3 regions of the Faecalibacterium sp. OF04-11AC genome follow, and region 2 is predicted to be linked to each of the others. Evidence: riboswitches for the same ligand, from Rfam matches in the RefSeq annotation. Region 2 holds a riboswitch; each other region holds the start of a gene.

Region 1 (7,822 bases), on a different contig from region 2:
CTCATGTTCAAGATGCAGGACGATCCCCGCATCACCAAGGTGGGCAAGTTCATCCGCAAGACCAGTATCGACGAGCTGCCCCAGTTCTTCGATGTCCTCCGGGGCGATATGAGCCTGGTGGGCACCCGGCCTCCCACGCTGGACGAGTACAAGCAGTACGAGAGCCACCATAAGCGCCGCCTGTCCATGAAGCCCGGCATCACGGGCCTGTGGCAGGTGAGCGGCCGCAGCAACATTGAGGACTTTGAAGAGGTCGTCAAGCTGGATACCAGGTACATTGATAACTGGACCATCTGGCAGGATATCAAGATCCTGTTAAAGACGGTCTGGGTGGTCTTTGCAGGCCGCGGCGCCGAATAAGCCGGAACCAGAAATAAAAACAAGAGCACCAGTTTCCCGCGCAGCAATGCAGGAGGCTGGTGCTTTTTTTGATTCTTTCTATGCAAGAGCGTCTTCCGCAACGTCCATGAGATGGACCGGGTCGAGCTGAAATCTCGTACAGTCTTCTGCAAGCCGCTCCACGAACGCGCGGTCAAGAGAAATGTCAAACAGGGCGGTCAGAAGCACCTGCGAACCGGGGCGGGTGCAATAGACTGCCAAGCCAAAACTCTGATACCATCCAATCTCAGGACAGGTTTGCCGCTCCATCACGCAGCGGTAAACGAACACGGCAGATCACCAACTTTCTGAAAAATATTCGAATGGCCTAATGGCAGGAAAGATGCCTGCACCCCCAAAACGACGGGTCTATCATCCAAAAGAACCCAGGCTAAGAAATCTTTGCCAGAAAATGCGTCGAAAAACGCCATTAAATTGACAGAAAAAGGAAAATCGTGTATTCTTTCGATAGACAAGCATCTCATTGGAAATTTCCGAGGGTATTGTAGCACACGAAGAGGTGCAGAGTAAACAATCGGCGCGGAGAAATTTGGCGGTGCAGAATGTGCCGCCGTGCATTGCGGAAACAGCGAGCCACTCTGCGCGGCGATCGAGGAGGGGAGCAGCATGACAGGATATCGAGGACGAATTGCAAGATCGCTGGTAAGCGCCCGGGAGAGCGCGGATGTCTCGCAGCGGGAGCTGGCCGAGCGGCTTGGCCGCGACAAGCGGACCGTACAGAAATGGGAGAGTGGCGAGATGAAAATTTCGATGGAAGATTTTCTGGAAATTTTCGACGCCCTGCATGTGGCGGTGGAACCTTACTCCAAATGGATCCGCCACCCGGAGCTCTTCCCCAATGGGCTGGCCGATATCAACAAATTCAACCACGACAAGCGCCGGAGCGCCCTGGTGCACTACTATGGCCGGCAGGCATCACCCGTGGAGATCGAGCAGGAATACTACATCCTGTTTGCGGACCACGGCAGCGATTATTACGGGATGCGCCAGCAGCGGATCGCCAACCTGCAGACCCCGCTGCGGGATCGTCGGCGCATCTGCGGCCAGATCATCGGGAACTACTACGAGGCCCGGGAGCTTGGCGCCCTGACCGACCCGAATGGGCCGCAGCCCAACATGGACATCCTGCTGGCCTGTTACCGCGCCAGTGCCGAAAGTGTCCGGAACGGCAGCAACCGCTATGCCATTGACCGGGCCATGCTGGGCCTGGACGACCAGCCATCGACCGACTTTACCGCAGACCTGGAGGAGCCCGTCTGGTAACAGCCGGGCCGCCCCGACTTGATTTTCCGCCCGCTTTGCGGTATTATAAAAGAGCTATGCATCTCCATACAGCGCATGGCTCTTCTTATTTTGTCTCTGTAGCTCAGCTGGATAGAGCGTTCGCCTCCTAAGCGAAAGGCCAGCGGTTCGAATCCGCTCAGGGACATCTCACAAAAAGCGCAAAGGTTGTTTTCCAAGCGGGAAACAAAGCCTTTGCGCTTTTTTGATCGGTGATTTTAAGATAAAATATTTGACATTTCTGTACGGCTGCGGTATGCTATGCGGTGGCAAATAAAAAGAGAATCATCAGAATGCTGGAGGGGCCTTGTGCTGAGAGGGTTCACACCCGACTCCCTGCACCTGATCCGGGTAATACCGGCGTAGGAAAAGCATTTCTGTCGCTTTTTACAACGGGCCGCCGCGCCTGCTGGCAAAAGGGATGCTTTTCCTGGACGAAAAGCATCCCTTTTATTTTGTACAAAAATGGAAAAGAAGGAACGACTATGGAAACCGAAAACTGCTGTACCGGCTGCAACCGCCCGGACCTGCCCTGGGCGGGCCGCGGCACGGAGCTGCCCATTGCGGGCTGCCGCTTTACCCTGTACCCCATGTCGGACAAGTACATCGAGATCATTCTGGGCTCGCTGGAAAAGACGAATACCTCTGCGGTGTGGAGTGAGACGGATGCCCTTTCGACCGTTTACCGCGGCAAGCTGCCCTATGTGGCGGACGCCGTGCAGGCACTGTTCCTGAACGCTTACCGCCCCGGCGTCCACATGGCGCTGGAGGGGCAGTTCTCCAAGGGCTGCCCGGGCGATGTGTCCGGCGACAGCGTGCTGAGCGTGAGGGCGAGGCCCCCAATGCGGCACTGGTGAAAGACATCCACTTCCCGGTCCACTGCAAGCTGGCCCTGTACCCGCTGGGGGATGCCCAGTACATCGACGAGATCGCCAAGGTGTGGTACATGGCGCAGGACGAGGGCCTGAACCCCAAGACCATCCACTATGCCACCCGCATCGACGGCGACGTGCAGGATGTGTTCACCTACCTGACCCATGTCTGTGAGCTGATGGAGAACGCCCCGGCGGTCCACCATTATGTCCTGCACTTTACCATGAACTGCAACAGCCCGACGGAGGAAAACTAAAATGAATACGAAAAACTGGAAACTGAAAGACGTTCTGCTCATTGCCATCAGCGCTGTGCTGTTCGGTGTGGTCTATCTGGGCTGCACTTACATTGGCGGCGTTCTGTACGGGATGCTGACCCCGTTCGGCATGGCCTCTCTGGGCTATGAGCCGTTCTACGGCATCTACTTCATGGCCGGTGCGTTCGGCATCTATGTCATGCGCAAGCCCGGCACCGGCCTCATCGCCGAGCTGCTGGCCGCTGTGCTGGAGTGCCTGTACGGCAACTATTTTGGACCCATCATCATCCTGTCCGGCCTGGTGCAGGGCCTTGGCTTTGAGCTCATCATTGCCCTGAAACGCTACAAGAAGTTTGACCGGATGACCATGATCGAGGGCGCTGTCATCTGCTCGGTCCTGACCCTGATCTACAACCTGTTCATCAGCGGCTACAACAAAATTGCCATCCCCGTGCTGGCCATCATGCTGGTGGTGCGCATCATCAGCGCCATCGTCTTTGACGGTTTCATCACCCCGATGCTGGCCGACGGCCTCGTCAAGGCAGGTGTCCTGAAAGGCTATGCCGTGGCACAGGCACAGGACGCTGACCTGGAGGATTAAGAAATGTCGGCCAACACCGCGTTGGAGCTGGAAGATATCGTGTTCCGCTATCAGGAAAAAGGCAAACGCAACATTCTGGACCATACCAGCCTGAGCATCCCGGCCGGGACGCTCACGGTCCTGATGGGCGGCAGCGGCTGCGGCAAAAGCACGCTGGCCGCGGTAGCCGCGGGGCTGTACCCGGAAAACGGTGGTTTTCTGGAGGGCGGAACCATCCGGCTGTACGGGCAGGACCTGAAAACGCTGGACCCGCAGAAACGGGCCGCTTACCTGACGGTGCTGTTCCAGAACCCGGACCTGCAGTTCTGCATGAACACCCTGCGGGAGGAGATGCGCTTCTGTCTGGAAAACATCCGCGTCCCTGCCGGGGAGATGGATGCCCGGATCGACCGGGCCGCCGCGGAGCTGGGCATTGCGCCGCTGCTGGATCGGACTCTTTCCACCCTGTCCGGCGGCGAGAAGCAGAAAGCGGCCCTTTCCTGCCTCTACGTTATGGAGAGCCGCTGCATCCTGCTGGATGAAAGCTTTGCCAACCTGGACCACGAGGCGGCAGTCCAGCTGCTGGAAATGCTGCTGAGGATGAAAACTTCTGGCCGGACGATTCTGGCCATCGACCATAAGGCAGACCTCTGGCTGGAAGCCGCCGATGAGATCATCCTGCTGGAAGAGGGCGGCAAAGTAGCCGCCCGGGGCATCAACTGCAAAAATCTGCCGGAACACCGCGCGGACTTTGAGCGGCTGGGCCTGTTTTACCCGGGTTCCCGGCCGGAGCGAGCGGCCCGCCCGGTGGCAGAGGGCAAGCCGCTTTTGCAGTTCCGGGGTGTCAGCATCCGCAAGGGGCTGCCCACCCGCCGCAAGTGGGGCCGCGCGGTGTACGACGCACCCTTTCTGGTGCAGAATGCGGACGCGGATTTCCCGGCGGGCTGTATGACGGCAGTTCTCGGCCCCAGCGGCACCGGCAAAACCACGACCTTTCTCTCGGTGCTCAAGCAGCACCCCTACACGGGGCAGATCCTGTTTCAGGGCCGGGACATTGCAAAAATGAAGTCGAAAGAGCTGTACCGCCACATCGGCATCGTGTTCCAGAACCCGGCCAACCAGTTCGTCACCCAGAATGTGGAGGACGAGGTCTGTGTTGGTCTGCGGCTCTGGGAGCCGGGCCTCTCGGACGAGGCCTGCCGCCAGCGGGCCGAAGAGCTGCTGGATCGTTACGGACTGAAACGGCAGCGGCGGTACTCGCCCTACATGCTCAGCCAGGGCCAGCAGCGGCGGCTGGCGGTTCTTTCGGTGCTGGCAGGCGGGCAGGAACTGCTATTGCTGGACGAACCCACCTACGGCCAGGATGCCCGCTCGGTAAACGCCATCATGGAGCACCTGCGGGAAAAAGTGGAGCAGGAGGGGCTGACGGTCATCTTTATCACCCACGATACCGAGCTGGCTGCGGCCTGGGCCGATAAAATCTACCGGTTGGAAGATACCGCGCTGGTGGAAAAATCCGCAGAGGAGGTGCTGTAAATGCTGGAACGCTGGAACCCCACCGTAAAGGCATTTGCGGTGCTGATCTGTGTCATTCTGCTCTCGTTTGAGTATCTGGTCAGCCTGAACCTGCTGGTGCTGGCCGTCTGCCTGCTGCTGTTGATGTTCTGCTCCCGGGTAAGTCTGAAAAAGATCGGCGTCATCCTGCTGCCGGCCTGCATTGCGGCGTTCGGCCTGTTTGTGACGGGCCTTTACTACGCCCGGGGCGGCAGCACGCAGACCATGGATCTGAGCAGCCTTTCGGCCATGCCTTACAGTGTGCGCGCGGCCATGTCGCAAAACCTGTACACGGCGCTGCAGCTGGCCACCCGTCTGCTGGCCTACGCCGGGCTGGGCATCCTGTTTGCACTTTCCACCGAGGGTGACTTCTTCATTGCCAGCCTGCTGCACCAGTGCCACCTCCCGCCCAAGTTTGCCTATGGCATCTTGGCGGCGTTCCACCTGATGCCGGGGATGGCGCGGGAGTACGCCCAGGTGCGCACGGCCTTTGCGGCGCGCGGCCTGAAAGCGGGCCCGCTCTCGATGAAGCCGGTCTTCACCATGCTGGTCAACAGCGTCCGCTGGTCGGAGTCCATTGCCATGGCCATGGAGTCCAAGGGCTTTTGCGGGGATGCGCCGCGTACCTATTATACGGTACCACGGGTGCACTGGTATGACCTGGCCGCCGCGGCGCTCATGGTGGGCGGCGTGGTGCTGGGAATGCTGTTTTTAAAGTACTGAACGGGTTTTCCACCGTGCTCTACTGTGCGCCTGCACAAAATGCGGGCGCACTTTTTGTTGCAACCTGCCAAGAAATCTGGAGAAATGTTGATTCACAACAGGGGATGTGATAGACTGAGACCGCTGATGATTGGGAGGTAAATGAAATGAGCGCAACGTATGAACAGACTCCGTCTCCCCAGGAAACACAGTTTGCAGGCGTACTGCAGATGGGTGTGCAGGAGCTGCGGGATTATGTAGAAACTGCTTTGCAGGAAAACCCGGTGTTTGAGCTGTCCGACCCGGGCGAAGAGATGCTGGAAGACCCGAATTTTGCCCGGAAACGGGAGTGGCTGGAGGCCGGCGACTGGCAGGATTCTTACTATCAGGGCCAGGACGAGGAAGACGGCAGCCGGGACCCGCTTTCCCGGATGGGATATTATCTGAGCGATGAGAACGACCTCTCCCGCTTTGTGCTTTCGCAGTTTATCGGCACGAAGCTGGAGCCGGAGGTGCTGCAGGCCGTGGAGCTGCTCTGTGACCGGCTGGACGATGACGGCTTTCTCAGCGAGGACCCCGCCGAGCTGGCCGCATCGCTGGGCGTCAGCGACGCGGTGATCTCCCGTGCCCTGACTGAGCTGCAGGCTGCCGACCCGGCGGGCGTGGGGGCTCGGGACCGGACCGAGTGCCTGAGTTTGCAGATCGAGCGGCACGCAGGCGACCACCGGCTGGCAAGGATGATCGTGGAGCAGTTCATGGATGAGCTGGCCGAGAACGGCTATGGCGCCATCAGCCGGAAGACAGGGGCCTCCGAGGCTCTGGTGCGGGAGGAATGCGACCTGATCCGCTCCCTGAACCCCCGCCCGGGTACTGGGTTCAGCCGCCGGGAGAACCTGAGTTATGTCACGCCCGATGTCCTGGTGCTGCCCGGGGAAGACGAGGAGCTGGAAGTGCAGGTGAACGGCGGCGGTCTGCCCCCGCTGGATCTCAGCGTGTATTACAGCAACCTGCTGCTCGAGACGCCGGATGAAGAGGTGCGCCTCTATCTTTCGGAGAAGCTGAACCAGGCCCGCAGCATCGTGGAAAACATCAACAGGCGGCAGGCGCTGCTGGAGCGCTGTGCCAAAAAGATCGTGGCGGAGCAGGAAGAATTCTTCCGCAAAGGCCACGGCTACCTCCGCCCGCTGGAGCTGCAGCAGGCAGCCGACGCGCTGGGAGTATCCAAAGAATGGATTCGCTGCGCGGTAAAGGACAAGTATCTGCAGTGCCCGCAGGGCATCTACCCCATGAGCTGGTTCTTTACCCGGGAGAGTATGAGTGATGAATGAGAATTTAAAGAAAAAACTGATCGAATATACTGCTGAAAATGCCTTTGTCCAGGCCTGCGGTATTGAGATCTGGGAGCTGGAGGAAGACCACGCCGTGATGGGCACCGCCGCCCGCCCGGAGCTGCTCAACCCCATGGGGATGCTGCACGGCGGCCTGCTGTTTACGCTGGCGGACTGCTGCAGCGGCGTTACCGCCCGGACCGATGGCCGCACTTATGTGACCCAAACCGGCAGCCTGAGTTACTACCGGAACATCCACGAGGGTCAGGTCTACGCGGTGGGCAAAGTGCAGCACCGGGGCCGCACCGTGTGCACCGTGCTGGTGGAGATCTACGCGAAAGAAACGCAGAAACTGCTGGCAGCGGGAACATTCTCCATGTTTGCAACGCAGAACTGAATGAACAGATGCTGGATCGGGGCAAACTGGAAAGTATCCTGCGGGAATGGCTGAAAATAAGAGGGGCTTTATGCTAAAACGAAAAAAGGAGAAATTCAATCTCCGCAAACAAAAAGGCTGGCTGGCCGGCAGCAGTGCCACCCAGATCATCTGTGTCAGCTTTCTGCTGGTGATCGCGGCGGGCACGCTGCTGCTCAGCCTGCCCATTGCCAGCAAACAGGGGCGGCTGGGGCTGGTGGACGCCCTGTTCACGGCCACCAGCGCCACCTGCGTCACCGGCCTCGTCGTGCGGGACACCTGGACGCAGTTCACGTTTTTCGGGCAGGCAGTGCTGCTCCTCCTCATTCAGGTGGGCGGCCTTGGCCTTGTCACGCTGACCAGTTTCTTTGCGCTGGCGGCCCGGCGGCGGATGGGCTTCCGGGATCTGCGGCTGCTGGGCGAAAGCGTCTCGG
Region 2 (7,822 bases):
AAGGCTGTGATGGACTTCTCCGACGCTACGCTACCGGCATCCAGTCCATCATCGTGCCCGAGGGCTCTGACATTGCTTCCCCCGATGATCTGGCTGGCAAGAAGATCGGCACCCAGCGCGGCACCACCGGCTACATCTACTGCTCTGATGACTTCGGCGACGAGAACGTCGTGGCTTACGATGACGGTCTGACCGCTGTGCAGGCTCTGAACAACGGCCAGGTGGACGCTGTGGTCATCGACAACGCTCCCGCCAAGGAGTTCGTCGCCGCCAACCCCGGCCTGGTCATTCTGGACACCAGCTACGCTGAGGAAGATTACGCCATCGGCATGGCAAAGGGTTCCTCTCTGGAGGACGCTGTCAACGCTGTTCTGGAAGAGCTGAAAGCTGACGGCACCCTGCAGTCCATCGTGGACAAGTACATCACCGCTGAATAATCAGCTGCTGTACCACAAGAACCACGGGGAGGCGGTCCCTTTTGGGGCTCCTCCCCTTTTTTAGAAAAATAAGGTTACAAAAATCTGACAAAATCGGAAAGTGAGGATGCGAATGGCTGCTCAATACGAACTGCTCAAAGAGCTGCTCAACAGCGGTACCAAGCTCAACTTCGGGCAGGAGTTCTTTTTCAAGTTTTATCAAGCCTTTATCCTGAAAGACCGCTGGATGCAGTACATCCGGGGCGTAGGCACCACATTGCTGGTCACCGCCATGGCGCTGGCGCTGGGCATCGTGCTGGGCAGCCTGGTGGCTCTGGTGCGTGTGGCCCACGACCAGCAGCGCCCCAACCACCGCAACCCCGTGCTGGGCTTCTTCAATGCCATCTGCGAGGTGTACACCACCATCATCCGCGGCACGCCCATGATGGTGCAGCTGCTCATCATGAGCATGGTCATTTTTGCCAACAGCCGCAACTTTACCATGGTGGGCGCGCTGACGCTGGGCATCAACTCCGGCGCTTATGTCTCGGAGATCATCCGCGGCGGCCTGATGGCCGTGGATCCCGGCCAGATGGAAGCCGGCCGCAGCCTGGGCCTGAATTACATAACCACCATGGTGGTCATCATCATCCCGCAGGCCATCCGTGCCGTGCTGCCGGCCCTGGGCAATGAGTTCATCGTCCTGCTGAAAGATACCTCCCTGATCACGACCATCGGCGGCAAGGAGCTGCTGTATGCCGCGCAGGGCATTATGAACCGTACCTACGAAGCCATGTACCCGCTACTGGGCGTTGCATTGATCTATCTGCTCCTGGTCATGCTGTTCACCCGGCTGCTGGCAAAGTTTGAGAGGAGGCTGGCACAAAGTGACCGATAAAATTCTGGAAGTCCGCGGCCTGACCAAAACCTACGGCGGCGAGAAGCTCAAAGGCGACAAAAAGGCCACCCCCACGCTGGATGTCCTCAAGGGCATCGACATTGACATTTACCGCGGCGATGTGGTCTGCCTGATCGGCCCCTCCGGCTGCGGCAAATCCACGTTCCTGCGCTGCCTGAACCGGCTGGAGATCCCCACCGGCGGCAGCATCAAATTTGAGGGCGTGGAAGTGGACGAAGCCCACATTGACTCCGTGCGCCAGAAGATGGGCATGGTGTTCCAGCACTTCAACCTCTTCCCCCACCTGACCGTCAAGCAGAACCTCTGCCTGGCCCCGGAATTGCTCAAGCTCAAGAACAAGCAGGAGGCCTCCGCCCGTGCCGACGAGCTGCTGGCCCGCGTGGGCCTGTCCGATAAGGCCAATGTCTTCCCCAAGAGCCTTTCCGGCGGCCAGCAGCAGCGCATTGCCATTGCTCGTGCCCTGGCCATGGACCCGGACGTCATCCTGTTTGACGAGCCCACCTCCGCCCTGGACCCGGAGATGGTCGGCGAAGTGCTGGAGCTGATGAAAGAGCTGGCCCACACCGGCATCACCATGCTGGTGGTCACCCACGAGATGGGTTTTGCGCGCGAAGTTTCCAACCGTGTCATCTTCATCGATAATGGCCGCATCCAGGAGGATGAACCCCCGCAGGAGCTGTTCTCCAACCCCAAGCACCCGAGACTGAAAGCATTTTTGTCCAGGATGTTGTAACAAGCTAAAAAAATACTCCGTGCAAATGCACGGAGTATTTTTTTGCTCGTTTTTTCCTCAGAACGAACCACCCGACGAGCCGCCGAAGCCGTCGCTGTCGGTGGAGGAGCCACCGCCGGAAGATTTTTCTTCCTTGGGCGGGTCATAGACGCGGGTCTGCGTGGTGTGGGTGTAGACATCCCGCTTGACCCGGAGCTTGAGGCCTGGCATGTAATCGTCCGCTTCGGTCTTCTCCTTGGCCGTCTTCATCTGGTGGTAGAACACCAGGCAGACACCTGCCGCAATGGCCGCCGGGATCCCAATGACAAAGAGGAGGCCCTCGGCGCCCAGGTCGTTGTCCACATCAATGGGCTCGCCATGCTCGGCATAGTAGTCCAGCGTGTAATCTGCCATCTCGATGTAGGTGCGGGCCGCCCCGGCCCAGTCGCCGTCCGAGAGCTTGGGGACGATGTCGTCCTCCATCTGCTCAATGCGGTAATCGGTAAAGGCTGTGACACCGCCGCCATAGGTGATGGTGACATACTTGCGGGAACCCACCGCCAGCAGGAAGAGGATGCCGCTTTTGCCCTCACCGCTGCCAAGACCGTTGTTCACATAATAATTCTTGGCAAAATCCCGCTGGTTGGCATCGCCGATGTCGTTGACCACGAGGAAATAGACGTCGCAATCGTGGCCGCTGGAAGCCGCTTCCGCGCTCTGTTCCAGCTCGTTGTAGGTATCGGCATCAAACAGGCCCATCTCGTCCCGGACGAGGGGAGCCGCCGCCATACCGGGCAGAGCCAGCACCGCAAGCATCAGCAGAGCGGCCAGAAAAGCACAGCACTTTTTATAACAGTTTGTTTTACACATCCGATTTTTCATTTTGCGCTCACACCCCCTCAGCCGTACAGAAACAGTGCCAGAATGACCATGAGCGGCAGGCTGATGCCCGCAAACCAGGCAGCGACCCGCTTGGGGTCCACGGGCAGGTCGCCAATGAGCTTGCCGGTCTGGCCGTTCATTGCAAAAAGGAAGTCCTTGTCGTTCCAGCGGGTGTGGAGCATCCAGACCGGAAGCAGGGCGTAGTGCGCCTTGCGGATGTCGATGTTGATGTTTTCCGCCTTGGTGTGTACCTCAGAGTAGCCGTCAATGGTCTCCCGCAGGGCCGCACGGGTGGTGTTTTCCATCCGGCGGGTGGCCCGGGGCAGACACTTTTCCTCGTCCTCGTCGTAACGGTCGGCCAGGAAGCCGGGCAGGTACGCCGTGGAGAACGGCTGAATGGCGCTGTAATCAAAGGGCTCAATGGCATCCATGTGGGCATCCGGCATCTTGCTGGAGCCATCCACGGGCACCTTGATAAAGTCTGCCTCGCCCGCGCGGGCCACATTGTAGTGCTGGGTATTGGTGACGACGTAATCCCCCTCGCGGTGGCTCTCGGTCACTTCGCCCTCATAAGCGCCCCGGGCATCGGCAGTGGCGTCGTAGAGCCAGAACGGCACATACACGCCCTGGATCTCTTCGACGTGGTTCTGCTCTTTGAACGCCTTTGGCAAGAACTTTTTGCCCTTGTAGTATTTGTTCAGGTTCTGCACGGCTGCCTTGCGATCCAGCTTGAATGGGATGATGTACTCCGGCTTCAGCTTGCCGGAGAGCTGCCCGCCCAGCACCGTGGGGTTGCCGCAGTAAGGGCAGGTGGTGGCAGCGGTGGTACCGTCGCAGACCAGCTCGGCCCCGCAGGAAGAGCAGGTGCGGCTGGTGAGGCCGGCGGCTTCCTCCTCGCCCCAGACGGGGCCCTGGGGCCGCTGCCGGGCGGCGGTGTCAGAGGCTTTCTGCTTGTCTGCATAAAGGGCCTCCACCTCCTTGACCTCATAGGTGGAGCCGCAGTAATCACAGACCAGTTTGCCCGTGGCGCTGTCGAACCGCAGCGGGCCGGTACAGGCCGGGCACTGGTAATTGGTGGTTTCATTCGGCATGGTTCATGCCCCCTTACGCCCCAAAGGGCTTGCCGCATTCCGGGCAGAACTTGGGCAGCCGGGTGGGGTCGGCAGGCTTCCAGCCGCAGTTGGCGCACTGGGCCGCCGGGCGGGGTTTGCCGCACTCGGAGCAGAACTTGCCGCTGTTCTTGGTGCCGCAGCTGCACACCCAGACCGTGGGTGCCTCCGGCTTGGGAGCACCACAGGCCGTGCAGAATTTGCCCGTGTTGCCGCTCTGGCCGCAGGCACACTTCCAGCCCGCGGCGGGAGCCGGAGCGGGCTGTGCCGCCGCCTGCCGGGCCCCCATCTGGTAGAGCGTCTGAGCGTCAGCTCCGCCCGCAGCGGCAGCCGCGTTCACGCCCATAAAGGCCATGGCCGGGCCCGCGCTGGTATTGGCGGCAGCGGCCCGCATGGCGTCGCCCTGGGCACCCACAAGATGGGCAGCGCCCCGGGTGGGGTCCATGTAGGCGGCATCCCGCTGCATGGCCTTGAGCATGGCCTCGTCTTCCTCGCTGGCCTTGACGCCGGACACGCCGAGGGAGACGATCTCAATGCCGCGGAGGTTCTTCCACTTGGCGGAGAGCACCTCGTTGAGGGCGTCAGCCATTTCCATGGTATGGCCGGGCAGAGCCGAGTAGCGGATGCCCTGCTCGCTGATCTTGGCAAAAGCCGGCTGCAGGGCCGTCAGCAGCTCGGTCTTGAGCTGGCTGTCCAGCGTCTCACGGAGATAGGCGTTTTCCACATTGCCGCAGACATTGGTGTAAAACAGGATGGGGTTGGTGATGCGGTAGCTGTACTCGCCAAAGCACCGGATGCTGATGTCCATGTCGATGCCGGCCCGCTGGTCCACCACCCGGAACGGCACCGGGCTGGGGGTGCCGTATTTGTTGCCGGGCAGCTCCTTGGTGTTGATGTAGTAGATCCGCTGGTCGGTGGCTTCCTGGCCGCCAAAGGCAAAGCGCTTGCCCATCTCGGCAAAGATGTCATCAATATTCTTGGCCAGCCCGCCGCTGAGCAGGGAGGGCTGGGTACCGGTATTGTAGGTGTACTCACCGGGCTCGGCGCAGAGATCCACCACCTTGCCCTGCTCCACGATGAGGGCGCACTGGCCCTCAGCCACGGCCACGATGGAGCCATCGGTGATGATGTTCTCACTGCCATGGCGGTTGGCAGAGCGGCCGCTCTGCTTTTTCTCGCCTTTGACGGCCAGAACATCCGCCGGGAGAGCACTGCAGGTAAAGTATTCTTTCCACTGGTCGCCCATCACGCTGGAAGCGGCGCCCAATGCTGCTTTGACAAGACCCATAAGTCAAATCTCCTTTTTGCGCCTGCTTCTGATTTTTGCAGGCGTTTTTTTCAGTATAGCATACCGGACGGAAATTGTATAGCAAATCGACTCTTGCAATTTGGAGCCGACGGGTGTAGAATATGGGCGTCAACACAAATACAGGGGAGCTTGTAAAGCAGGCTGAGAGGAAGTACCTGAACTTCGACCCTTTAACCTGATGCGGATAATGCCGCCGTAGGAAGTCATAACGTCGAAGTGCATACTTTGAAGATATGGATTTTTACAGGAGACACCGTAACAGGCGTCTCCTGTTTTTGTTTTGCCGTATTTTGCAAAGGAGGCATCTTCATGAAAAATCTCTCAGTGAAAAAACTCGCTCTGGCGGGAATGTTCTGCGCGCTTGCCGTGGTGGGCAGCGTGTTCAGCTTTCCCATCTTTGGCAGCAAGTGCGCCCCGGTACAGCACATGGTCAACATCCTGTGCGCCGTGCTGCTGGGCCCTTACTACGGGGTGGGCGTGGCCTTTGTGGCCTCGCTGCTGCGCAATCTGCTGGGGCTGGGCAGCCTGATGGCATTCCCCGGCAGCATGTTTGGGGCTTTGCTCTGCGGGCTGACCTACCATAAGGCAAAACAGCTGCTCCCCACGCTGGTGGCGGAGGTGTTTGGCACCTCCATCCTGGGCGGGCTGTGCGCCTACCCGGTGGCCATCCTGCTCATGGGCAAGAGCGCCGGTGACATCGCGTTCTACGCCTACATCATCCCGTTCCTGGTCTCCACGGCCGGCGGTGCCGTCATTGCGGGCGTGCTGCTGTTCAGCCTGCAGCGTTCGGGCGCGCTGCGCTCCATGCAGGCCAGCCTGACCTGAATTTTGCCAAAGGAGCTGTGTTATGAACTGTACCGCTGAGATGCTGCGGCTTTATGCCGTGACAGACCGCGCCTGGGTCGGCAGACAGACCCTGCCCCAGCAGGTGGAAGCTGCCCTGAAAGGCGGAGCCACCTGCGTTCAGCTGCGGGAAAAGCACCTGGACGACGCCGATATGCTGGCCGAGGCAAAAACAATTTCCGCCCTCTGCAGAGCGTACCATGTCCCGTTCATCCTCAATGACAATGTCCCGCTGGCAAAGCTGTGCGGTGCGGACGGCGTGCATGTGGGGCAGGACGACCTGAGCGCCGCCGAGGCCCGCCGCCTGCTGGGCCCGGACAAGATCATCGGCGTGTCGGCCCACAATGTGGCGGAGGCCAAAAAGGCTTTTGCGGACGGGGCCGACTATCTGGCTGCGGGGCCATGTTTACCACCCACACCAAGACGGACACCAACGTGATCTCCCGTCAGGTGCTGGCGGATGTGTGCGCCAGTGTTCCCATCCCGGTGGTGGCCATCGGCGGCATCCACAGGGAGAACCTGCTCCAGCTTGCCGGCTGCGGAGAGGCCGGCATCGCCGTCATCAGTGCCATCTTTGCACAGCCGGATATCGAAGCCGCGTGCAGAGAGCTGCGCGAGATGGTCCGGAAACTGTAACTCCTTTCGTCATCGCCCGCGCGATGACACCTCCCTCAGGGAGGGAGGCAGAAAGGCCCCCTCTATGAGGGGGCTGCCGCCAAAGGCGGCTGGAGGAGTCCGCGGCAAATTGGGGGCACCACCTTTTGCCGCGCTATAAAATTCATGCAAAGGAGATTTTTCATGAAGACCGCATTATCCATCGCAGGAAGCGATTGCAGCGGAGGCGCCGGAATCCAGGCTGATCTCAAAACCATGACCCTGAACGGTGTGTTTGCCATGAGCGTCATCACCGCGCTGACGGCCCAGAACACCACCGGCGTTTCCGGCATCCTTGAAGTTTCCCCTGCTTTCCTCGCACAGCAGATCGACGCGGTGTTTACCGACATCCGCCCCGACGCCGTCAAGATCGGGATGGTATCTTCCGCCCCGCTCATTGCGACGATCGCCGAGCGGCTGCGTTTCTATCAGGCCCGGCACATCGTGGTGGACCCCGTCATGGTGGCCACCTCTGGCTCCCGCCTGATGGAAACGGACGCCGTCCGCTCCCTGCGGGAGCAGCTGTTCCCGCTGGCCGAGGTCATCACCCCCAACCGGCAGGAGGCCGAAGTGCTCTCCGGCCGTCCCATCCACAGCCGGGAAGAGATGCTGGCCGCCGCCCGCGCCATCGCGTTTGACTGCGATTGCTCCGTACTGCTCAAGGGCGGCCACAGCGACACCGACGCGGATGATCTACTGGTGGAGGCCGACGGCACCGAGACCTGGTTCGCGGGGAGGCGGATCGCAAACCCCAACACCCACGGTACCGGCTGCACCCTTTCCAGCGCCATTGCGGCGAACCTGGCCAAGGGGTATTCCCTGCCGCAGGCCATCGCGCGGGCCAAAGGCTACATCACCGCCGCCCTTTCCGCCGGGCTGGATCTGGGCGCTGGCTCCGGCCCGCTGGATCACACGCTGGGCGGCAAGGACATTTTTACATGGATGAACGGCGCACCGGACGCCATTCAGGAATAAATC
Region 3 (7,822 bases), on a different contig from region 2:
CTCCGTTTTCTCCGTGAAGGAACTGCCGGAAGGCGAGTTGGTGGATACCACCGACAAAAAGGAAATCGAGCAGGACGAAAAGTACAATCTGGTTCAGGCTGCAAAGCTGCTTGCTGGTAACAAATATTATATGATGATTTGCGTCACCTACATTTTGCAGCAGATCTACGGTGCCATGATCAGCATGGGCACCTACTATGCAACCTACATCCTTGGCAACCAGAATCTGTTCGGTGTATTCTCTTGGGCAATCAACATCCCTCTGATCATCGCACTGGTGTTCACCCCGACCTTGGTTGCAAAGTGGAATGGAATGTATCAGCTGAACGTCATGAGCTATACTCTGGCAACCGTTGCCCGTGCACTGGTCGCTGTAGCTGGTTACATGGGCAGCGGCAATGTGACCTTGATGCTGCTCTTTACTGCAATCGCAGCTCTTGGTCAGGGTCCTTGGCAGGGCGATATGAACGCTGCGATTGCTGCTTGCTCGGAATATACTTGGCTGACGAAGCATAAGCGCGTGGATGGCACGATGTACTCCTGCACTTCTCTCGGTGTGAAGCTGGGCGGCGGTCTGGGTACTGCCATCACCGGCTGGCTGCTGGCTGCAAGCCATTTCGATCGTGCGCTGGCTGTCCAGCCCGAATCCTGCATCTCGATGCTGAAGATCATGTATCTTGTGATTCCGTTTGCTCTGGATGCCATCATCACCTTCATTCTCTCTCGTATGAAGGTCGAAGAAGCAAATGAAAAGCTGCGTGCAGCAGTCTGATAACAAGCCATTATCATTTCTCCTTCATCTGCTGTTCCCCGGAGGAATCCAGCGATTCCTCCGGGGAGGCTGGAGAAAGATTATAAAATTATAAAAGGTAAATGAGGAAATACTATGGCTGCATTTGATTTTGCAAAAGTAAAAGACCCCACCTTTTTCAAGGACAACGTGCTGAATGCTCATGCAAGTTTCCGCACCTATGCTTCCCGCGAAGAATATCTAGCAGGAGAATCTTCGCTTGCGATGAGCTGGACGGTATCTGGAAATTCGCCTACGCAAAGAACTACACCAGTGCCATCCCCGGCTTTGAAAAGACGGATTACGATTGCAGCGGTTGGGACGACATTCATGTTCCGGCACACATCCAGATGGAGGGCTACGACATTCCCCAGTACGCGAATGTTCAGTATCCGTGGGATGGCCGTGAAGAAGTACAGCCGGGTGAGATCCCGCAGCGGTTCAATCCGGTGGCAAGCTATGTGAAATACTTCGAGCTGCCGGAATCCATGGAGGGCAAGCCCATCCACATCGAGTTCGAGGGTGTGGAAAGCGGCATGGCTCTTTGGCTGAACGGGTCTTATGTGGGTTACACCGAGGACAGCTTCTCCGCACACGCATTCGATCTGACTCCCTATCTCCAGCCGGGCGTGAACAAACTTGCTGTGCAGGTGTTCAAGTGGACTTCCTCCAGCTGGTGCGAAGATCAGGACTTCTTCCGCTTCTCCGGCATCTTCCGCAGCGTGTGGCTGTACGCCATCCCCACCGTGCATCTGGAAGATGTATCCGTCAAAACGCTGTTTGCCGGGGATGATTTTACTCATTCCACGCTGGAAGTTGCATTGCAGGTGGAGGGTAAGGGCGCAGCCCGTCTGACCCTGCGCCGCAGTGAACTGGAAGTGTTCTCCGAAAAAATCCCGCTGAACGGCGGCTCTGCGCTATTCAGCCATGCGGTGGAGAACCCCCACCTGTGGAGTGCAGAGGACCCGGCTCTGTATGAACTGGAAATCGAGCTGCTGGACGATGCAGGCCATCTGGTAGAGGTGACCGGGCAGAAAATCGGTTTCCGCAAGTTCGAGTTGAAGAACAATCGGATGCTGCTCAACGGCAAGCGCATCGTGTTCAAGGGTGCCAACCGTCATGAGTTCAGCTCCATTACGGGTCGTGCTGTGGGCGTACACACCCATGAGGAACTGCTTCGGGACATCATCACCATGAAGCAGAACAACATCAATGCCATCCGCACCAGCCATTACCAGAATCAGGATGCACTGTACGACCTGTGCGACGAGTACGGTCTGTATCTGATCGCAGAGAACAATCTGGAATCCCATGGCACATGGGACATCCATCAGGCGGGCATTTGCGGCATCGAGGGCGTTTTGCCCAATGATAAGCCGGAGTGGAAAGCCGTCCTGTTTGACCGCATGAATTCCACTTACCAGCGTGACAAAAACCATCCTGCTGTTCTGATCTGGTCTCTGGGCAACGAATCGTTTGGTGGTGAGACCCTGCTCCAGATGGCAGAGATGGTCCGCCGCTTTGATGACACCCGTCTGGTGCATTACGAAGGTGTGGTCAATGATCCCCGCTTCCTCGAAACCACCGATATCGAGAGCCATATGTACAGCACGGTCAAGGACATTAAAGAGTATCTGGCACAGGGCGATAAGCGGCCTTATATCGAGTGCGAATACTCTCATGCTATGGGCAACTCCAACGGTGCTTTGCACAAGTACACGGAACTTGCCGACCAGAAGGACTGCGGCTATCAGGGCGGCTTCATCTGGGATTACATCGACCAGTCCATCTGGAAAAAAGACCGCTACGGCAAGTGGTTCCAAGCCTACGGCGGCGACTTCGGTGAGCGTCCTACCGACTATAATTTCAGCGGAAACGGCATTGCCTACGGTGGTGATCGTGCTCCTTCTCCCAAGATGCAGGAGGTCAAGTTCTGCTATCAGAACATCGCCGTCTCCATCGACAACTCTGGCTTTGAAGTCTGGAATAAGAACCTGTTCACCTCTACGGATGCTTTCGACTGCGTTGCACTGCTGCACCGGGATGGAAAGTTGTATCAGCAGCAGGAACTGACCAATATTGATGTTGCTCCCGAAGAGCGTTCCAGCTTCCCGCTGCCGTTTATGGTTCCTGCGCTCCCCGGTGAATATGCAGTGACCATCAGCTTCCGTTTGAAGGAGGACACCAGCTGGGCAAAGAAAGGTCATGAAGTCGCCTTTGGGCAGGGTGTGATCGCTGTGGTCCGTTCCGTTCCCAGCAAGAAGGTCACGCCGTTTACCGTTACGCACGGTACACACAACATCGGTGTCCGTGGTGAGAATTTCGATGTTTTGTTCTCCGATCTGAACGGCGGTCTGACTTCCTACCGCTATGCCGACAAGGAGATGATTCAGGAGATCCCCCGTCCCAACTTCTGGCGCGCTCCCACCGACAACGACTGCGGCAACAACATGGGCGGCGTTCGCGGTCAGTGGAAGCTGGCAAGCCTGTACGCTACCGCCAAGGGCATCGGCAAGGAGATCCCGTCTGTTCATGGCGGCACCATCCTCCAGAACCCCACCTGCGAGATGGAAGCCGACAGCGTGGTCGTGACCTATCTCTATAACCTCCAGACCAGCCCCGCAGCAGAGTGCAGCCTGCAGTACCGTGTGTTCGGTGATGGCCGCATCCAGACCACCCTGCACTATGACCCGGTGGAAGGACTTGCAGCAATGCCGGAGTTCGGCGTACTGTTCAAGATCGACGCTGACTACGACACGGTAGAGTGGTACGGAAACGGCCCTGCGGAGACCTACTGGGATCGCCAGCATGGTGCAAAGCTGGGCATTTACCAGAACAAGGTCGCAGACAATATGGCGCAGTACCTTGTGCCGCAGGAGTGCGGCGCAAAGACCGCTGTGCGCTGGGCAAAGGTAGTGGACCGCAAGGGTCGCGGGCTGCTGTTTACCGCAGATGCCGCAAAGCCCATGTTCTTCTCTGCGCTGCCCTACACTCCCCATGAAATGGAGAGTGCCAAGCACCCCTACGAGCTGCCCCCGGTCCATTACACGGTGATTCGTGCCATCGGCGAGCAGATGGGCGTTGGCGGTGATGACAGCTGGGGTGCCAATGTCCACCCGGAGTATATTCCTGATGTGACCAAGCCTGTGGAGTTCACCTTTACGTTCCGTGGCATCTGACCCTCGTTATTAAGACACCTTCGCGTTGAGATAAGGACATCCCTGCATGAGATTCCTATCAAAAGCGAGGGTGTCTTTTTTGGTATCAAAAAATCAACGGCTGCAGCGGCATCAGCTTATCCGCAGGGTAGATGTTTATCGTGGGTATCAGCTCAACATTACTTTCAATTTCGACCTTACGCCGTACATTGAAAGGGATGATGCGGCAGCCTGCTGAAAAGCCGGGCGGCAACCATTCCTTTTTGAAAATGGTGTAAAGTCAAAAGTTGGGGGTTGTATCGAAACCGCCTGCAAAAGCCTGAAAACGGTGCAGGCGAAGCAATGCAGTCCCCCCAAAAAAATCGGCTTCAGCAAAAAGAAAAGCACCATACTTCCTACGAAGTACAGTGCTTTTTATATGGAGATTACCGGGATCGAACCGGTGACCTCTTGCATGCCATGCAAGCGCTCTCCCAGCTGAGCTAAACCCCCAGATGTTTGTTGTCGTCCGTGACGACGCTAGTAATTATAGCAGGCAAAGTCAGACTTGTCAACGGTTTTTACAAACTTTCTGTACAAAAAATCTCCGCCAGGGCACATCTACAGCTCCGGCGGAGATTTTTATGGTTCATTCCGTTTTCTATGCCATCAGGCCTTGGCGTACTGGCGGTCAAAGATCTGCGGTGCAACACGGATCAGCAGCACAGCGCCTACCACGGTGATGAGCGTTTCGGGCAGCATGTAGCTGGCGTTATACACCAGGCTGTATGTCCAGGCGCTCAGGCCGTCGCTCAGGTTGCCCCAGACAAGGACACCGGACAGGAAGCTGCACATAAACCGCAGGAAGCCTGCCACAGCGGTACCCACGGCCACGCCGACCATCCGGTTCTTGAACGGACGGGCAAACAGCTCTGCCATGCCCAGTGCCATAAAGGCCACCAGATAGTCCAGCAGCACTTCGCCCAGGAAATAGATGAACGTCGGGGTCGGAGGTGCCCAGAAGCCCAGCAGCATCTGCAGGCAGCCATTGACCAGACCCGTGAACAGGCCCCACTTGACGCCGTGACGGAACGACACCAGCACGAACGGCAGCATACTCAGCAGGGTAACAGAGCCGCCGTTGGGCATGGTGAAGATCTTGATGTTGGACAGCACCGTGCCAATGGCGATCATCAGAGCGCACTCCACCAGGATACGGGTCTTGGAGTAGGTTTTCGACATAGAGATTCCTCTTCTCTTATAAGTAGTACACAAAAACAAAAACGCGCCCGCATTCCGCAGGCGCATGGGCTGTTTGTGAAAAATCCGGACTTTCCGCAAACTACCTACGCCGGCATTACCCGGATCAGGTTCGAGGGTACTCTGCCACGTGCAGATCTCAGCCTTTCGGCGCCCCTGTTTTTATGTCCAGTTCCAGTATATCCGCTGCAGGGCAAATGTCAAGCCCCGGCAGACATATTGCCGCCCCGGGCCGCATATTTTCTAGTAAGCAATTCAGGGCAGGAGGCGTTGGCCATGAAAGGAGATCCGGAACAGCGGGCAGTCCAGCTGGGCGAATACATCGTCGCGCACCATGCCACGGTGCGGGGCGCCGCGCAGGCCTTTGGGTGCAGCAAATCCACCGTCCACAAAGACGTCTCCACCCGCCTGCGGGCGGTCAGTCCAGAGTTGTTCGCTCAGGTGCAGGCTGTGCTGGCCCGCAACAAAGCAGAACGCCATCTGCGGGGCGGAGCGGCTACCCGCCGTAAATATCAACACTCTCCCTGAAAATATCACAGTAAACCGGCGCGCGGTCCGCCCTTTCCGGGCTCTGCACGCCGGTTTTGTTATTTTTCCCCGGTTCGGAACTGCCCCAGCGCGGCCTTTTCCAGCCGGCTGACCTGTGCCTGACTGATGCCGATTTCCTTTGCCACCTCCATCTGGGTCTTGCCCTTGAGGTAGCGCAGCTCCATGATCTTCTTCTCCCGCGGGGTCAGTCCGGCCACGGTCTGCCGGAACTGCAGCCCGCTGATCCAGCTGTCCTCACCGTCCGGGTCCCGCACCTGGTCAATAACATACATGGCATCCCCGCCATCGGTATAGACCGGCTCCTCGAGGCTGATGGGCTCCACCACCGATTCCAGCGCCGCCGCCACTTCCCGGCGGGACATCCCGGCCTGCCGGGCGATCTCCTCCACGGTCGGCTCCCGGCCCAGTTTCTTTTCCAGCTGCTCCCGGCTCTGCATGGCCCGGTAGGCCGTATCCCGCAGGCTGCGGCTCACCCGCAGGGCGTTGTTGTCCCGCAGAAAGCGCCGGATCTCCCCGATGATCATGGGCACCCCGTAGGTGGAGAACCGCACCTCCTGGGCCGGGTCAAAGTTGTCGATGGCCTTGATGAGCCCGATGCAGCCCACTTGAAACAGGTCATCCAGGTTCTCGCCCCGCTGGGCAAACCGCTGCACCACACTGAGCACCAGCCGCAGGTTGCCCTCGATCATGCTCTGGCGGGCGCTCTGGTCCCCTGCCCGCGCCCGGGTCAGCAGCTGGCGCTTTTCCTGCTCGGATAAGATTGGCAGCTCGGCGGTGTTCACGCCGCACAGTTCCACTTTGTTGTACATCCCCCGCCCCTCCGGTTTCGTTTGGACTTCACCGGAAGTATGGGCGGGGAGGGTGTATCCCATTCATGGGAAATTAAACCTCTCAGTCTCGCTTCGCTCGCCAGCCACTCCCCTTTCGGCACTTTCGTGCCACCCTCCCCGGCGGGAGTCTTTCCTAATAGGGGAGCCCTTGGCAGGCGGGCAAGTTTACGCCAAACGAGTAGGTTTCCATTTTCGGCGGATGCCGGGCCCTGCGGACTCGGTTAGGTTTCTTCTAACTGTTTGCGCAGGTCCCGGATGATCCGCTTTTCCAGCCGGGAAATGTAACTCTGGCTGATGCCGATGGCGTCGGCGGCCTCTTTCTGGGTGCGCTCCACGCCGTCCACGAGGCCGAAGCGCAGCTCCATGATCTGCCGCTCCCGGGGGCCGAGCCGCTCCACGGAGCGCCGCAGGGTGGCCCGCTCGGCGTCCTGCTCCAGCCGGAGGCCCACCTGGTTCTCGTCGCTGCCCAGCACATCCGAAAGCAGCAGCTCGTTGCCGTCGCCGTCAATGTTGAGGGGCTCGTCAATGCTGGCCTCCTGCCGCCGGTTGGAGCTTTTGCGCAGGTACATCAAAATTTCGTTCCCGATACAGCGGCTGGCATACGTTGCCAGCTTGATGTTCCGCTCGGGCGTGAACGTATTCACGGCCTTGATGAGCCCGATGGTGCCAATGGAGATCATATCCTCCTGCGGCACCCCGCTGCTCTCGTACTTTTTGGCCAGGTAGACCACCAGCCGCAGGTTGTGGGTGATGAGCTCATCCCGGGCGGCAGCGTCACCTGCCATCATCCGGGCAAGGAGCTGCTTTTCCTCCTCCGGCGTCAGGGGCGGCGGAAGACTCTGCGCCCCGGAGACATAGTGTACCCCGCCCGGGCAGGCCAGGGCAGCCCACAGCCGATCAAACAGCAGTTTCAATATTTGAAGCATCATGATCCCTCCATCACGTCCGACCCCACCAGCAGCGTCCAGCCCGGGGGCGGGGGCGGCGTATCACAAAAGGCGGCATACAGGCCATGCCGTGTCTGCTGCCGTCCCCGAGCCGTCCAACGCAGCGCCCGCGCCGGGACGGCAGGCAGCAGGCAGTGCCCCGCCACTGTATCGCAGGGGACGAGCCGCACTCCCAGCTCCGGCGGGGGCAGGATGCCGCTCCCGGAAAACGTTTCTTTTAAATAAGTACGTAAGGCAGGCGGCAGCCGGGCTTCCACGGCCGCAAAGCGTACCAGCACCACCCCGCAGCCGGAGAGCGGCTCCCGCACC

What was found. A riboswitch is a leader RNA that binds a small molecule or an ion and turns the genes downstream of it on or off. The one in region 2 is predicted to bind thiamine pyrophosphate.
Region 1: another riboswitch for thiamine pyrophosphate. It lies ahead of DXA70_RS14305 (Ykof family thiamine-binding protein); the one in region 2 lies ahead of thiW (energy coupling factor transporter S component ThiW).
Region 3: another riboswitch for thiamine pyrophosphate. It lies ahead of thiT (energy-coupled thiamine transporter ThiT); the one in region 2 lies ahead of thiW (energy coupling factor transporter S component ThiW).

Annotation. Positions count from the first base shown of each region.
Region 1 covers NZ_QTVP01000010.1:8,583-16,404, reverse strand. The annotation lists gene DXA70_RS06845 (sugar transferase) at 1-360, shown strand, start outside; gene DXA70_RS13625 (hypothetical protein) at 439-651, opposite strand; gene DXA70_RS06840 (helix-turn-helix transcriptional regulator) at 1,006-1,662, shown strand; tRNA gene DXA70_RS06835 (tRNA-Arg) at 1,755-1,828, shown strand; TPP riboswitch at 1,969-2,067, shown strand; gene DXA70_RS14305 (Ykof family thiamine-binding protein) at 2,166-2,537, shown strand; gene DXA70_RS14300 (Ykof family thiamine-binding protein) at 2,534-2,809, shown strand; gene DXA70_RS06825 (ECF transporter S component) at 2,811-3,410, shown strand; gene DXA70_RS06820 (ABC transporter ATP-binding protein) at 3,414-4,925, shown strand; gene DXA70_RS06815 (energy-coupling factor transporter transmembrane component T) at 4,926-5,666, shown strand; gene DXA70_RS06810 (RNA polymerase sigma-54 factor) at 5,813-6,973, shown strand; gene DXA70_RS06805 (PaaI family thioesterase) at 6,966-7,370, shown strand; gene DXA70_RS06800 (potassium transporter TrkG) at 7,441-7,822, shown strand, end outside.
Region 2 covers NZ_QTVP01000026.1:5,094-12,915, reverse strand. The annotation lists partial or broken gene DXA70_RS10910 (ABC transporter substrate-binding protein) at 1-437, shown strand, start outside; gene DXA70_RS10905 (amino acid ABC transporter permease) at 550-1,314, shown strand; gene DXA70_RS10900 (amino acid ABC transporter ATP-binding protein) at 1,304-2,068, shown strand; gene DXA70_RS10895 (TPM domain-containing protein) at 2,126-2,929, opposite strand; gene DXA70_RS10890 (Trm112 family protein) at 2,947-4,020, opposite strand; gene DXA70_RS10885 (SPFH domain-containing protein) at 4,034-5,326, opposite strand; TPP riboswitch at 5,459-5,566, shown strand; gene thiW (energy coupling factor transporter S component ThiW) at 5,657-6,172, shown strand; gene thiE (thiamine phosphate synthase) at 6,195-6,629, shown strand; gene DXA70_RS15530 (thiamine phosphate synthase) at 6,593-6,826, shown strand; gene thiD (bifunctional hydroxymethylpyrimidine kinase/phosphomethylpyrimidine kinase) at 6,989-7,819, shown strand.
Region 3 covers NZ_QTVP01000001.1:400-8,221, reverse strand. The annotation lists gene DXA70_RS00040 (glycoside-pentoside-hexuronide (GPH):cation symporter) at 1-772, shown strand, start outside; gene DXA70_RS00035 (glycoside hydrolase family 2 TIM barrel-domain containing protein) at 988-3,969, shown strand; tRNA gene DXA70_RS00030 (tRNA-Ala) at 4,368-4,440, opposite strand; gene thiT (energy-coupled thiamine transporter ThiT) at 4,597-5,169, opposite strand; TPP riboswitch at 5,254-5,355, opposite strand; gene DXA70_RS00020 (sporulation transcriptional regulator SpoIIID) at 5,464-5,715, shown strand; gene sigG (RNA polymerase sporulation sigma factor SigG) at 5,775-6,545, opposite strand; gene DXA70_RS00010 (sigma-70 family RNA polymerase sigma factor) at 6,788-7,492, opposite strand; partial or broken gene DXA70_RS00005 (sigma-E processing peptidase SpoIIGA) at 7,492-7,822, opposite strand, start outside.